One region of the Nocardia arthritidis genome, then DNA from elsewhere that is predicted to be linked to it. Evidence: riboswitches for the same ligand, from Rfam matches in the RefSeq annotation. Region 1 holds a riboswitch; the other holds the start of a gene.
What was found. Region 1 has a riboswitch for glycine ahead of glyA (serine hydroxymethyltransferase). Riboswitches for the same ligand answer to the same signal wherever they lie in the genome.

Region 1 (7,516 bases):
CCCCTGCCCGGCGGCCCTGGTCAACCATTCGATCACGAGTTTCGTTCCGGCCGTTGAATCGAGCCAGGCCGGCCGAGCCTGTGCCGCAGCGATACGCATGCGCCGATAGTAAGCGTGTGACTGTAATCAGGGCAGCAGCAACACTTTTCCCCGCCCGCCGGATCGCTGGGTCGTCAGGATCGCCGAGCGCACGTCGTCGAGCGGGAATGTCCCCTGCACGGTCGAGGCGGCAGTGCCGTCCAGAACCAGTCGGCCCGCCTCGTCCAAGGCCGACTGCAATTCCCCATGTCCGGCCCGGTGCACCCAATCACGCAGGCGGTACAGCACGATGGATACGTCGGGGCGGCGAGCCGACAGCGGCCGACCCGACAGCAGCCCGTAATGCACCAGGCTGCCGCCGGGCCGCAGCGTCGCGATAAGCACGTCGCCCGCCGCGCCGCCCACCGCGTCGTAGCCGATCTCGGGTCCGCCGCCGGTCAGCCGGATCAGCTCCCGCTCCCAACCGGGTTCCCGGGTGCTGAGCACACCGGCCCATTCGGGTCCGGCGGTTCCCGGTCCGTCGGCGTCGCCGCGCACCAGCGCGACCGGCCGGATCCCGTGCCGGTTCAGCAGCCGCGCCAGCATGCCGCCGATGGCCGAGCCCGCGGCGTTCACCGCCACGGCGGGCGCGCCGCGGGGCAGCGCGAATTCGCTGACCATCCGCACTGCGGTCAGCGGATTGATATAGGACAGCGCGGCCTGTTCGTCGGTCAGGTCCGGCAGCACGCGAAAACACCAGCGCGCCTCGGTGGTCTTCACCTGCTGCCAAGCACCCGCACTTCCGATGGGCAGCACTCGGTCGCCCACCGCCACCGTGGTGACACCCGGCCCGACGCCGCAGACCCGCCCGACACCTTCGAAGCCGGGCACCAGCGGCAATTCGGTGCGCGAGGCGTAGGCGCCCGAGACGGTCACCAGATCCGACGGGTTGATCGCCGCCGCGAGCATCCGCACCGCGACCGCACCGGCGCCGAGCGCGGGCGGCTCGTAGTCCCGAACCCGCACCACCTCGGCGGCGGGCCCGAACCGCGTCACCACGGCTGCGCGCATGCGAAATCCTCCCGATTCGACGGCCTGATCGCTATTCCAGCACGGCGATCCGTCACGTCGGACGGCGGTCAGCATTCGACGACGGCGACGGCCAGGCCGCCGCGGGAGGTCTCCTTGTATTTGTCGAGCATGTCGGCGCCGGTGGCGCGCATGGTCTGAATCACCTTGTCCAGCGAGACGTGATGCCTGCCGTCGCCGCGCACGGCCATGCGCGCCGCCGTGATCGCCTTCACCGCGGCGATACCGTTGCGCTCGATGCACGGGATCTGCACCAGACCGCCGATGGGATCGCAGGTGAGGCCGAGATTGTGTTCGATGCCGATCTCGGCGGCGTTCTCGATCTGCTCGGGCGTGCCGCCGAGGACGGCGGCGAGTCCGGCCGCGGCCATCGCGCACGCCGAACCGACCTCGCCCTGACAGCCGACCTCGGCGCCGGAGATCGAGGCGTTCTCCTTGATCAGCTGGCCGATCGCGCCCGCGGTGAGCAGGAATTCGACGACGCTGGCATCGCTGTCGGTGACGAATCGCCGGACATAGTTCAGCACCGCGGGCACGATGCCCGCCGCACCGTTGGTCGGTGCGGTGACGACCCGCCCGCCCGCGGCGTTCTCCTCGTTCACCGCCATGGCATAGAGGGTGACCCACTCCATCGCGCGCAGCGGATCGCGCTCGTCGGATTCGGCGCACAGCCGCTCGTGCAGCGCCGCCGCGCGCCGCCGCACCCGCAGCGCGCCGGGCAGCACGCCGGTGCCCGTCATACCGCGATCGACGCACTGCCGCATGACATCCCAGATGCCGAGCAACTCGCCGCGCACCTGATCCGCACCGCGCCAAGACATTTCGTTGACCAGTACGAGTTCGGCGATGGACCGTCCGGTGGCGCGGGTGAGCGCGAGCAGTTCGTCGGCGGTATGGAACGGATGCGGCACCGCGACGGATGCGGCGACCGGCCGGTCGATCTCGTCCTCGTCGAGCACGAACCCGCCGCCGATCGAATAATAGGTGCGCTCGAACCGGACCCGGCCATCGATATCCTTGGCGCGGAACAACATTCCGTTGGTGTGGAATGCCAGCTTGGTGCCGCCGAGCAGCACGACGTCGTCGATGGCGCAGGCGATGGGGTGCACCCCGCCGAGCGGCAGCCGCCCCGTCTCGCGCACGCGGGCCGCGATGGCGGGCACCACGTCCGGGTCGACCGTCTCCGGCCGCTCCCCCGCGAGCCCGGCGAGTACGGCCTCGACGCTGCCGTGCCCGTGCCCTGTCGCCCCGAGCGAACCGTACAGCTCCACCGATATGGTGGCCGTATCATGCAGCAGCCCAGCCGATTTCAGCCTGTCGACAAAGGCCGCCGCGGCCCGCATCGGCCCGACGGTGTGCGAGCTGGACGGCCCGATGCCGACCCGGAACAGGTCGAAGACGCTGATCGTCACGCCGGGCCCCGCAGTCCGGTGTAGAGCGGAAAACGTTGCGCCAGTGCGTCTACCCGGGCGGCGAGCGCTCCGGTGGGCTCGGTGCGGCACAGCGCGGCCGCGATGATGTCGGCCACCTCGGTGAACGCGTCCGGATCGAAGCCGCGCGCCGCCAGCGCCGGGGTGCCGATGCGCAGCCCCGAGCTCACCATCGGCGGTCGCGGATCGAAGGGAACCGCGTTGCGGTTCACCGTGATTCCGATTTCCGCGAGCAGATCCTCGGCCTGTTTGCCATCCAGTTCGGCGGCGCGCAGGTCGACGAGCACCAGGTGCACATCGGTGCCGCCGCTCACCAGGCCGATACCCGCGTCCCGGCAGTCGGCCGCAAGCAATCGGTCGGCCAGGATCCGGGCGCCGGTCAACGTGCGCTCCTGCCGCTCACGGAATGCCGGTTCGGCCGCCATTTTGAACGCGACTGCCTTCGCGGCGATCACATGTTCCAGCGGCCCGCCCTGCTGCCCCGGAAACACCGCCGAATCCAGCTTCTTCGCCAATTCCGCTGTGGCGAGCACGAATCCGCCGCGCGGACCGCCGAGGGTCTTATGCGTTGTCGAGGTGACCACGTGCGCGTGCGGCACCGGGGACGGGTGTAGCCCGGCCGCGACCAGGCCCGCGAAATGCGCCATATCCACCATCAGGTGGGCGCCGACCTCGTCGGCGATGCGCCGGAATTCGGCGAAATCCAGGTGCCGCGGATAGGCCGACCAGCCCGCGACGATCAGCTTCGGCCGGTGCTCGCGCGCCAACCGCGCCACCTCGGCCATATCGATCAACTGGTCCTCGGCCCGCACATGGTAGGCCGCGACATCGTAGAGCCGCCCGGAGAAGTTGATCTTCATGCCGTGCGTCAGGTGGCCGCCGTGATCCAGCGCGAGCCCGAGGATGGCGTCACCGGGCCGCAGCAGCGCGTGCATCACCGCGGCATTGGCCTGCGCACCCGAATGTGGTTGCACGTTGGCGTATTCCGCGCCGAACAGCGCGCGCAGCCGCTGGATGGCCAGCGCCTCGATCTCGTCGATGTGCTCGCAGCCGCCGTAGTAGCGGCGGCAGGGATAGCCCTCGGCGTATTTGTTGGTGAGCACCGTGCCCTGCGCCTGCATGACGGCGAGCGGCGCGTAATTCTCCGAGGCGATCATTTCCAGGCCGCGCCGCTGGCGGTCGATTTCGCGGTCGACCAATTCGGCCATTGCCGGGTCGAATTCGCGCAGCGGCTGGTCGAGCTGCGAATGGACGGCGGATGCTGGTTCGGCCATGGGGAGCCTTTCGTCTACGCGGATGCGTGGGGTTTCGGCTCCTCCCGCTCTGTCCAATGGCCTGAGAGATTCGCGCGGCGATCGCGCTTGCCCCGTCGGCGAGTACGCTTGTGGCGCACTACTTTCCAGAGTTGCCTGTCCGCGGCGATACTGGGCCTGAGAGATTCCCGGGAGGATGTTGCTCCTTCGGCTCTCCACCGGAGTGGAGATCTCTCGCCGCGGCTGAACGGCTGTATATTGTATTCAATTACGGCGTATCAGTTCCAATTGTTGCGTAAAACGCAACAATTGTTCGATGCGCAACTCAGTATTGCCGGGGTCACACCCCTTGTCAACGCGGCGCTCAACCCAGATAACCCAGCCTGCGACTGATCCCCGCCGCGCTCGCGCGGGCCAACTCGGCCGTGCGCGCGAACTTCTCCGGCCCGAGCCGATAGGACGGGCCCGAAACGCTCAGCGCCGCAACGACGGAACCACTGCTGTCGTACACCGGCACGGCGACCGCGTTCAACCCGATCTCCAACTCCTCGCGCACCCCGGCCCAGCCCTGCTGCCGCACCCGCGCCAGCTCCGCGGTGAGGTCGGTCACCCTGGTGACGGTGTTCGCGGTGTACCCGGCCAGCTTGGTCCCGACGAGTTTGCGCAGCGCCGCCGGTTCCAGCGCGGCCAGCAGCACCTTGCCGCTCGAGGTCGCGTGCGCCGGGCAGCTCTGACCCACCCAGGACCGCAGCGCGATCGAACCCGGACCGATCGCCTCGACGATATTGATGATCCGATCACCGTCCAGCACAGCGATATTCGTCGTCTCGCCGGATTCGGCCGCGAGCGCGTTGCACGCGCCCTGGCTCTGCCCGACGAGATCGGCCTGCGCACTGGTGGATCCGGCCAGCCGGACGATCGAGAACCCGAGCCGGTACTTGCCCCGCTCGGACAGCTGCTCGACGTACCCCCGCGATTCCAGCACGGCGACCAGCCGCGAAACGGTGGATTTGTGCACGCCGAGTTCGGCGGCGATCTCGGTGACACCGGCCTGGCCGAGTTTGGCGATGATCTCCATGACGAGCAGCGCGCGGTCGACGGACTGCACCGCGGCGGTCCGCCCGCTCTCCTCGAGATCCTGTTTCGCCATGACAACGCCATTCTAAGCGGAGGTCGCCGCCGCACCTCGATCACTCCCGGCCCTGATAGGTCCCAGGTTTCGGCCACCGCCGATAAGTTCAGCCGCCGCGGATGAGATCGGCGCATTTCTCCGCCATCGCCATCACCGTGATATTCGGGTTCACCGCGGGCAGTTTCGGCATGGCCGAGGCATCCACCACCCGCAGCCGCGCGACGCCCTTCACCCTTAGTTCGGGATCGAGCACCGCCATCGGATCGTCCGCGGCGCCCATCCGCGCGGTGGCCGCCGGATGGTAGACGGTGTTGTGCGTCGCCCGAACGTAATCCAGCAGTTCGTCATCCGTCACCGCATCCGGTCCGGGCGCCAACTCCTCGGCGATCCACGCCCGCAGCGGCGCCTGCCCGGCGATCTTGCGCGCCAACCGGATTCCGGCCAGCATCACCCGTTCGTCGTGGCCGTCCGGATCGGTGAAGTAGCGCGGGTCCACCCGGGGCCGGTCCCGGAAATCGCGGCTGCGCAACCGGACCGTGCCGCGCGAGCGGCCCTGAGTCACGTTGGGGGTCAGGCAGAATCCGTTGTCGGTGGTCGGATAGCCGTGGCGCACGGTGTTCATATCGAACGGCACGCTGCCGTAGTGCATCATGATGTCCGGCACCCGCAGCGCCTCGTCGGTGGTCGCGAATATCCCGATCTCCCACCACTGTGTCGAGGTGGTCACCATCGGCCGCGCGGCCGCCCAGAACACCAACCCCTCCACGTGATCGTCGAGGTTCGAGCCGACGCCGGGCGCGTCGACCCGCACCGGCACGCCGATCTCCCGCAGATGCTCGGCCGGTCCGATTCCGGAGAGCAGCAACAACTTCGGCGTATCGATGGCGCCCGCGGTGACGATCACCTCGCGGCGCGCGGACACCGTGTCGTAGCCGGTGAGGTCGGGCCGCAGACATCGCACGCCGGTCGCGTTGCGCGCCTCGTCGAACAGGATTTCGCTGACCCAATAGCCGGTGCGCACAACGAGATTGGGCCGCGAACCGAGGATCGGATGCAGATACGCGTGTGAGGACGACATCCTGGTGTTGTCCTCGTCCGCGTTGATCTGGAACCAGCCCGCGCCGTTGCGCACCGTCGCGCCGCGGTTGAATTCGACCGTCGGCAGCCCGGCGGCCGCCGCGGCTTCCAGCACGGCGACCCCGCACGGATCGGCGGGCGGGATATCGCGCAGCCGCACCGGGCCGCCGCGCCCGTGGTGATCGCCTGGGGCGTCGTTGTTTTCGAGCCGGGCGACGTACGGCAGCACCTCGGCCGCGCTCCAACCCTTGGCGCCCATGGCCGCCCACTCGTCGAGCCCTTCGGCGGGCGGCCAGAACGCGATACACGAATTGTGTGATGAGCACCCGCCCAGCACCTTCGCCCTGGCGTGCCGCAGAAAGCTGTTGCCGCGCGACTGCGGTTCGACCGGGTAGTCCCAGTCGTAGCCGGAGTCCAGCAGATGCATCCACCGATCCAGCCGCAGGATGTCCTCGTTGCCGACATCGGAGGGTCCGGCCTCCAGCAGGCACACCGTCACGTCCGGATTCTCGCTGAGCCGGGCCGCGAGCACACATCCGGCCGTGCCGCCGCCGGCGATCACATAGTCGAAGCCGCTGTCAGACATCGCTTTTCGCCCCCTCGAGTGCCGCGTCGACCGCATGCGACGCCAGCGTGCCGATACCGCGCCTGCCCTTCAGCAGGTACCACAGCAGCCCGGCCCCGAGGATGGCGCCGATGTAGACGAAGGCGCCCCAGGTGTTGTACCAGGGCGTGCCATACACCGAGACTCGCGGCCAGGCCAGGTTCAGCGCCATGCCGACGCCCCACACCACCGCGGCGATATTCACCGGCAGACCCCACCGTCCCATGGTGAAATATCCACCCTCCACCAAATCCCTTGGCGGCCAATGCCCTTGCAGCCGCTTGCGCAGCATCGGGCCGGTCACCATGAGGTATGCCAGGTAGATCATGATGATCGCGATCGAGGTGAGCACCGTGAATATCTTGGGCTGACCGATATTTATCAGCAGGATCAGCGCGGAAAGCACGCCGATCACCACCGCGGGCACCAGCGGTGTCTGCGTCTTGGCGTGCACCCGGGCCAACTTCTCGCCGAACGGCAGCGCGTTGTCCCGCGCCATCGCGAAGGCCAGCCGGATCGCCGCGGTGTGCACGGCCAGCGAACACACCGTCACCGCTACCACGATGCAGCACAGGAAGATCCGGCCCAGCGGACCCCACATCACCTGCTCCACGATGTATTGCAGGCCGCCGTCGCCGCTGCCGATCTTCTTGTCGGCCAGGTCGGGCGCGGCCATCACGGCGAAAACCAGGATGGCCCCGCCGATCACGAACGAGGCGAGTACGGCGCGCAGAATCGCCTTGGGCGCGGTGCGGCGGGGTTCCACCGTCTCCTCGCCGAGCGAACTCGCGGTGTCGAAGCCGTACATCACATAGCCCGAGGCGAGCGTGGCCACCAGGAACGCGCCGAGATAGCCGCCCGCCTGCCCCGCGCCGTATCCGTGGGTGGAGAAGAACACCGCGGGACCGCGAGT
Region 2 (7,516 bases), 970 kb from region 1:
GATCTTCGAGCGGCTCGGCAAGGGCGCGTGCGCGGTCGGCGAACTGGCGAGCGAACTGCCGGTGAGCAGACCGGCGGTATCGCAGCACCTCAAGGTGCTCAAGGAGGCCGGTTTGGTGATCGACGAGGCGATCGGCACCAGGCGGGTGTACCGGCTGAATCCGCAGGGCATCGACGCGCTCCGGGCGTACTTCACGCAGTTCTGGTCGACGGCCATGTCGGCCTTTCAGCAACAGGTGAACCAGCGAGAAAAGGACCAGCAATGACACAGCAGTTGAGCGACAAGGAGATTCGCGTCGAACTCACCGTCGACGCTCCGCCCGAACGGGCATACGAGGTGTTCACCACGGGCATCGACAGCTGGTGGCCCCGCGGCCATCACATCGGCAAGGGACAGCTCGCCGAGGAGGTCGTCGAACCGCGCGCGGGCGGGCGGTGTTTCGGCCGCGAGGCCGACGGCACCGAATGCGCATGGGGCACCGTGCTGGTGTGGGATCCGCCGCGCCACTTCGCCTTCTCCTGGGAGATCGGCCTGGATTGGCAGCACGATCCGGATCCGGCACGGGCCAGCCGGGTCGATGTCACCTTCGAACCGCTCGAGCCCGGCCGCACCGCGGTGACGCTGGTCCATTCGGAATTCGAGAACCACGGCAAGGGCTGGGAGGCCATGCGCGACAGCGTCGGCGGCGAGGGCGGTTGGCCCGGTATGGCGAACACCTACGCCGAGGCGGTGGCCGCCTGAACGTGAGCGTTCCGGCGCACGGAAGGGAAGCCGCGCGCCGGAACACGATTCACTCCGTGTAGGCGTCCAGCGGCGGGCAGGAGCAGACCAGGTTCCGGTCGCCGTACGCGCCGTCGATCCGGCGCACCGCGGGCCACACCTTGGCCCGCGCGTGCCCGAGACCCCTTGGGTAGACGGCGGTTTCGCGGCTGTACGGGTGGTCCCATTCACCCACCAGGCAGGCCGCGGTGTGCGGCGCGCCGCGCAGCGGGTTGTCCTCCGCCGGCCAGACACCGGTGCCAACCTGATCGATCTCCTTGCGGATCGCGATCATCGCATCGATGAAATCGTCCAGCTCGGCCAGGTTTTCGCTCTCGGTGGGCTCGACCATCAGGGTGCCCGCCACCGGGAAGCTCATGGTGGGCGCGTGGAATCCGTAGTCGGCCAAGCGCTTTGCCACATCGTCGACGGTGACGCCGGTCTGCTTGGTGATCTCGCGCAGATCCAGGATGCACTCGTGCGCGACCATCCCGTTCTCGCCGGTGTACAGCACCGGGAAGTGCTCGTCGAGCCTGCGCGCGATGTAGTTGGCCGAGGCGATCGCCGAGAGGCTGGCCCTGCGCAGGCCGTCGGCGCCCATCATCCGGATGTAGGCCCAGGTGATCGGCAGGATCGAGGCCGAACCGTACTTCGCCGCCGAGACCGCGTGCGAATCCCGCTCCAGCGGATCGCCGGGCAGGTACGGCGCCAGATGCGCGCGCACCGCCACCGGGCCGACGCCGGGCCCGCCGCCGCCGTGCGGGATGCAGAAGGTCTTGTGCAGGTTCAGGTGGCTGACGTCGCCGCCGAATTTACCCGGACGGGCAAGTCCGACAAGGGCGTTCAGATTCGCGCCGTCGACGTACACCTGGCCGCCCGCCTCGTGCACCAGCGCGCACAGCTCGGCCACCTCGTGCTCGTACACGCCGTGGGTGGACGGGTAGGTGATCATGATGCAGGCCAGCCGGTCGGCGTGGTCGGCGATCTTGGCGCGCAGGTCGTCGAGGTCGACATCGCCGTTGTCGCGGCACTTCACCACCTCCACCCGCAGACCGGCCATCGCCGCCGACGCCGCGTTGGTGCCGTGTGCGCTGGACGGGATGAGGCAGGTGTCGCGGTGCGCGTCACCGCGATCCAGGTGGTAGCGGCGGATGGCAAGCAGGCCCGCGTACTCGCCCTGGCTGCCCGCGTTCGGCTGCAGGCTCACCGAATCGTAGCCGGTGATGGCCGAAAGCCAATTCTCCAGGTCCGCAATGACTTTCAGCAGGCCGGGGGCGTCGTCGACCGGCGCGTACGGATGCACCCGCGCGAAGCCGGGCCAGGTGATGGCCTCCATCTCCGCCGTGGCGTTCAGCTTCATCGTGCAGGAACCGAGCGGAATCATGCTGCGGTCCAAGGCGATATCCTTGTCCGAGAGCGAACGCAGATAGCGCAGCATCGCGGTCTCGGTGTGATACCGGGTGAACGCCGGATGGGTCAGGAATTCCGAGGTCCGGGTCTCGACCACCGCGCCGGCCTCCGGCGGGCCGGAAGGCACTGTCGCGCCGAAGGATTCGAGTACGGCCGCGACATGCGCCGCGGTGGTCGCCTCGTCGCAGGCGACGCCGACGTGATCGGCGTCCACCAGCCGCAGGTTGATGCCGCGCGACTTCGCCTTGGCGACAACGGCTTCCGCCACGCCCGGCACCTGGACCAGCACCGTGTCGAAGAAGTTGTCGTGCCGCACCGCCTCGCCGAGTCCGCTCGCGATGGCCGCGGCGTGCCCGTGCACCCGGCGCGCGATGGCACGCAACCCGTCGGCGCCGTGGTAGCTCGCGTACATGGCGGCGACGATGGCCAGAAGTACCTGTGCGGTACAGATATTCGAGGTGGCCTTCTCGCGCCGGATGTGCTGCTCACGGGTCTGTAGCGCGAGGCGGTAGGCCACATCGCCGTCGGCGTCCACCGAAACGCCGACCAGGCGGCCGGGCAGCTGCCGCGCATGCGCCTGGCGCACCGCGAGATAACCGGCGTGCGGGCCGCCGAAGCCGAGCGGCACACCGAAACGCTGTGTGGTGCCGAAACATACGTCGGCGCCCTGTTCACCCGGCGGCGTGATCAGCGTCATCGCAAGCAGATCCGCGCCCACCGCCACCAGCGCGCCGCGCTCGTGCGCCGCCGCGATCACCGCGGTCCAGTCGACGACGCGGCCGGACGCGCCCGGCGTCTGCACCAGCACACCGAAGAATTCACCGTCCGGCAGGCCGCCATCGGCCAGCTCGGCCTCGACGATTTCGATGCCGAGCGGTTCGGCCCTGGTGTACAGCACCGTTTTGGTCTGCGGGAACAGGTCGGTGTCGATCACCAGCCGCGCCGACTTGGATCGCCCGGCCCGCCGCAGCAGCGTCATCGCCTCGGCGGCCGCGGTGGCCTCGTCGAGCATGGACGCGTTCGCCACGTCCATACCGGTCAGGTCCGAGACCATGGTCTGGAAGTTGAGCAGCGCCTCCAACCTGCCCTGGCTGATCTCCGGCTGGTACGGGGTGTAAGCGGTGTACCAGGCCGGATTCTCCAGCAGGTTGCGCACCAGCACCGGCGGGGTGAGGGTGTCGTAGTAGCCGAGCCCGATCATCGAGGTGGCGACGGTATTGGCGTGTGCGAGGCCGGCGAGTTCGGCGAGCACCTCGTGTTCGGTCGCCGCGGGTGGCAGCGCGGCGAGTCCGGAGCCGTCCAGGATGGTGGCGGGCAGCGCGGCGGCGGCCAGCTCGTCGAGCGAGCCGACGCCGACCACGGGCAGCATCGTGTCGAGTTCGGACCGGTCGGGTCCGATGTGGCGGTCGGCGAAGGAACGGGTCACGGCAGCTCCCAATGGTCGGGCGGGTCGACCGCAGGGGTCGACGGGTACCAGCCCTCCCCCTCTGTCGTGGGCGCCTGAGAGATTCGGGAGCTATCCCTTTCCCCATGGGCGGGCGACTCCGCATATGCTTGCGGGCCACCGCTTTCCAGAGGCGTCGAAGTCCGCACGGTCCCTGTTGCCTGAGAGATTGACGGGGAGGTGCTGCTCCTTCGGCGCCCGGACTTCTTGTGGAGGTCCGGAACTCTCCCGCGCGACGTACGACGCACCGCCAGTTTATGCCGAGCGTCCGGAATTCCACTCGCTCGGGGCAACCTGTGTCGCGTGCGTCACTGTATTTTTCCGTCGGATGCCGAGGTCCGCCCGAAGCGCCGCAGCACCTCCCACGCCGTTCACCCGCCATTCCAACGACGCCGAGACAGCGATTCAAATCGGCAGACCGTCGCGCAGGCGCAGTGCCGCCGTGACGATCGCACTTGCCTGGATCGCGACCAGCCGCTCCACCGGCACCGGCTCGCCCGGCGCGCGCCGCTCGATCTCGGCGCACCAGCCGTCGAAGATAGCCCCGAATCGCGCGCGCTCCGTGACCGCCGCGGTGCTGCCCTCGGCGATCAACCCGTCGAGCAGGCGTAGCAGCAGGCCGCCGAGCCGCAACCGGAACATGCCGAGCCAGGAGTACTCCTCGGTGAATGCCTCGCCGCGGGTCGCGAACCGATCCTGGTCCGGCGCGGCCTCTTTCACCTCGGCGATGCCGGGCAGCGCGGTCACCATGGCGCGCGCCGCGCGCTCGAACGGGCTGGCGCCGGTCAGTTCCGCGGCGACGCCCACCAGCACCGCGCCGCCGACCCGGGCCAGCTCGCGATACGCGGCGGCGCATTCGGCATTGACCTCGCGCAGCACCCGATCGGTTGGGGTGTCATCGGTGATCCGTGCGTCCAGGAATAGCGGCACCTCGCAAACCAGCACGGCCGCACCGTATTTCGCGCCGTAGTCGCGGCAGCCGCCGCCACCGAGCGCGGCCACCGGCTCCACTCCGGCGGCGACCAGCGTCTCGGCCATGGTTTCGAAGGTCGGCACCTGGTAGACGCCGGTGGTCCACCGTTTGGCGCCTGGCGCGTCAGGATCGCCGCCGTGCACCGGAATCCCGGACGCGGTCAGCAGTTCGGTGAGCTCGGCCCAGTACGACTCGTCCCCGCCCGAGGTGTAGAAGAAGCCGCCACCGAAATCGGAATTGTGCAGCGAGGCGATCAGCGCGGGCCGGACCTCGTCGATCAGCGTCATCAGCGCCCTGGTCTCGGGCAGCGGCGCACCGATCGTCGCACCCCGCCAGACCACCGGGAACGCCCATTCGGGCTGTTCGGTCACCGGGGGCCGGTAGAACTCGCGCGCCAGCCGGGTGCGGGTGAGCGGCCCCGCGAACCAGCCCTCGTTCAGCCGGGTGCCATCCGGATCGACGCACGGTACGAAATACCAGGTGGCACCGAGCGTCAGCGCCTCGTCGGCGATCATTCTGCCGAGCAGATGCCGGATGGTGGCCATGCCGATCGGCTCGTTCGGATGCGGATTGCCGAAGACCGCGATCCGGCGCTCCCCCGAGCCGACGCGGACCGAGCGGATCGGATCACCGTTGCGGGACGTGCCGATCTCGGCGACCGCCACCCGGCCCGGATACGCGAGCGCCAGCTGGTCGATGTAGGCATTCAGCTCGTCCACCGTGGGAAACGATCCGATGCGGTCCACCGATCCGGCGATCCTGCCGACTTCGTCCAACCCGGTCATCTCGACCCTTCAGATAATTCTGTTATTTTAATAATGACGTTATCACGCTTCGCTCGAGCGCACCGGCGAACAGGGCGCATCAACGGATAATGTGATTACTTGAATAATCGCGTTATCATAACTCGATGCGACGTGCCGAGATAACGGAGAAGAATCGAAAAGCGTTGATAGACGCGGCAATCGCCGACATCGCCGAACACGGCTACCAGGCGGCGCGGCTGGGCGCGCTGGCCGAGCACGCGGGTCTCACCACCGGCGCGGTCTATTCGATCTTCGGCAGCAAACGGGCCCTGCTGGTGGCCGCGACCAGGCAGCTGGTGACCGAATTCCACGCGACCCTCGAACCGCTCGCCGATCCGGCGCTCTCGCTCACCGAGGTGCTGCGCGGCTACGCGGCCGCGATGCTCGGGCACACCGGAACGAGCCGCGCCAGGAAGCGCTTCACCTTCGAACTCGAATCGCTGACCGCCGCGCTGCGCGACGACGAGTTGCGCGCCGAGCTGGAATCCCAGTCGCCGCAGGCGATTCCGGCGCTGACCCGACTGCTCACCGATCGCGTCATCGATTCCGGCGCCACGCCGACGGATGCGCACACCACCCCCGAGCAGGCCGCGCGGCTGGCGGCGGCGGTTCAGGCGCTACTATCCGGCTTCGCGCAGCACTGCATCGTCACGCGCTCCGAAATCGACCACGACTACGCAGCAGAGAGCGCGGTCGCACTGACCGCGCTCATCGACTGAATTCCCTTGTGCCCATTATCTTGTGCCCAGCGCAGTTAGCCCGTCTTACGGTTCATCCGCGCCTTGCGCCGGTAGGCCAGCTCGTCCTCCGGGCGCTCGGTGGCCACGGAGGCCCGCTCGGCCGGGAAATTGGCGATGGCGCCGGTCAATTCGCGCATCGCACCGCTGACCGCGATACCGAAGACGCCCTGCCCGCCCTGCAGTAAATCGACGACCTCCTCTGGCGAGGTGCACTCGTACACCGAGGTGCCGTCCGAGAACAGCGTGATACCCGCCAGATCCTGTACGCCGCGGCTGCGCAGATGGTCCACCGCGATGCGGATGTTCTGCAGTGAAATGCCCGCGTCCAGCAGCCTTTTCACGATCTTCAGCACCAGGATGTCCTTGAACGAGTACAGCCGCTGGCTGCCCGAACCCGCGGCCCCGCGGATCGACGGCACCACCAGACCGGTACGCGCCCAATAATCGAGTTGCCGGTAGGTGATCCCGGCCACCTGGCATGCGCTTGGGACGCGGTAGCCGACCAGATCGTCGGGCACCGAGTCGTCCGGGAACAGGCCTGGCTGTACCTCAAAGCCCTGCGATTGCTCTGCCACTGACCACTCCCTTGCTTCGCCGACGCCTAGCCTCATCGATGACCCGGCTCCGTGCCGACCACGTATCGGTAGTCGAAAACGGACGTGGCCCAACTGTCGAGATTACTCCCCTCGATTGTCCTGGGAGCGGCATCATCCGACCAAACGCGACGCGCGGTAAAAGTCTAGACCCTTGCTTGAGAGCTTGTGCATTTCGCCTGGAGCCCGCGCACCGGACCGGAATCGGGCGAGCGCGGAGCCGTAAACAGCACCGCATCCCGGCACGGTGGCCGGGATGCGGTGTGGCGGCGGACTAACTGTCGGTCGCCTTGAAGTCGTCCGGGGAGACCGATTCCAGGAACTCCTTGAACTTCTCCACCTCGTCCTCGCGCTCGTCCGGCATCACCAGCCCGGCCTCCTCCAGCACCGGCTCCTCGGCATAGATCGGGCAACCGACCCGCAAGGCGATCGCTACCGAATCCGACGGCCGCGCCGAGACATGCAGATCGTTCTCGAAAACCAGATCCGCGTAGAAGGTGCCCTCTTGCAGATCGACGATCCGCACCTCCTTGAGGGTGTGCCCCAGCTCGGTGATCAGGATCTTGATCAGGTCGTGGGTCAGCGGGCGGATGGGGGTCACCCCCTCCTGCTCGAGCACGATCGCGGTCGCCTCGGCCTGCCCGATCCAGATCGGCAGATACCGATCACCTGCCACCTCACGGAGCAACAGCACGGGCTGGTTCTGTGGCTGCTCGACACGAATGCCGATAACGCGCATCTCACTCATCGCCATGCCTCCCAATCCTCACCAGCCGCCCGGCATCACCGCC

Region 2: another riboswitch for glycine. It lies ahead of gcvP (aminomethyl-transferring glycine dehydrogenase); the one in region 1 lies ahead of glyA (serine hydroxymethyltransferase).

The regions. Positions count from the first base shown of each region.
Region 1 covers NZ_CP046172.1:5,566,210-5,573,725, forward strand. Annotated here, with positions in the region: gene F5544_RS25015 (carbon-nitrogen hydrolase family protein) at 1-99, opposite strand, end outside; gene F5544_RS25020 (zinc-dependent alcohol dehydrogenase family protein) at 127-1,089, opposite strand; gene F5544_RS25025 (L-serine ammonia-lyase) at 1,158-2,519, opposite strand; gene glyA (serine hydroxymethyltransferase) at 2,516-3,811, opposite strand; glycine riboswitch at 3,851-3,946, opposite strand; glycine riboswitch at 3,947-4,037, opposite strand; gene F5544_RS25035 (IclR family transcriptional regulator) at 4,155-4,940, opposite strand; gene F5544_RS25040 (GMC family oxidoreductase) at 5,029-6,585, opposite strand; gene F5544_RS25045 (APC family permease) at 6,578-7,516, opposite strand, start outside.
Region 2 covers NZ_CP046172.1:4,594,060-4,601,575, reverse strand. Annotated here, with positions in the region: gene F5544_RS20745 (ArsR/SmtB family transcription factor) at 1-265, shown strand, start outside; gene F5544_RS20740 (SRPBCC family protein) at 262-741, shown strand; gene gcvP (aminomethyl-transferring glycine dehydrogenase) at 791-3,538, opposite strand; glycine riboswitch at 3,752-3,854, opposite strand; gene F5544_RS20730 (M14 family zinc carboxypeptidase) at 4,019-5,371, opposite strand; gene F5544_RS20725 (TetR/AcrR family transcriptional regulator) at 5,497-6,111, shown strand; gene F5544_RS20720 (MerR family transcriptional regulator) at 6,147-6,743, opposite strand; gene F5544_RS20715 (bifunctional nuclease family protein) at 7,000-7,473, opposite strand.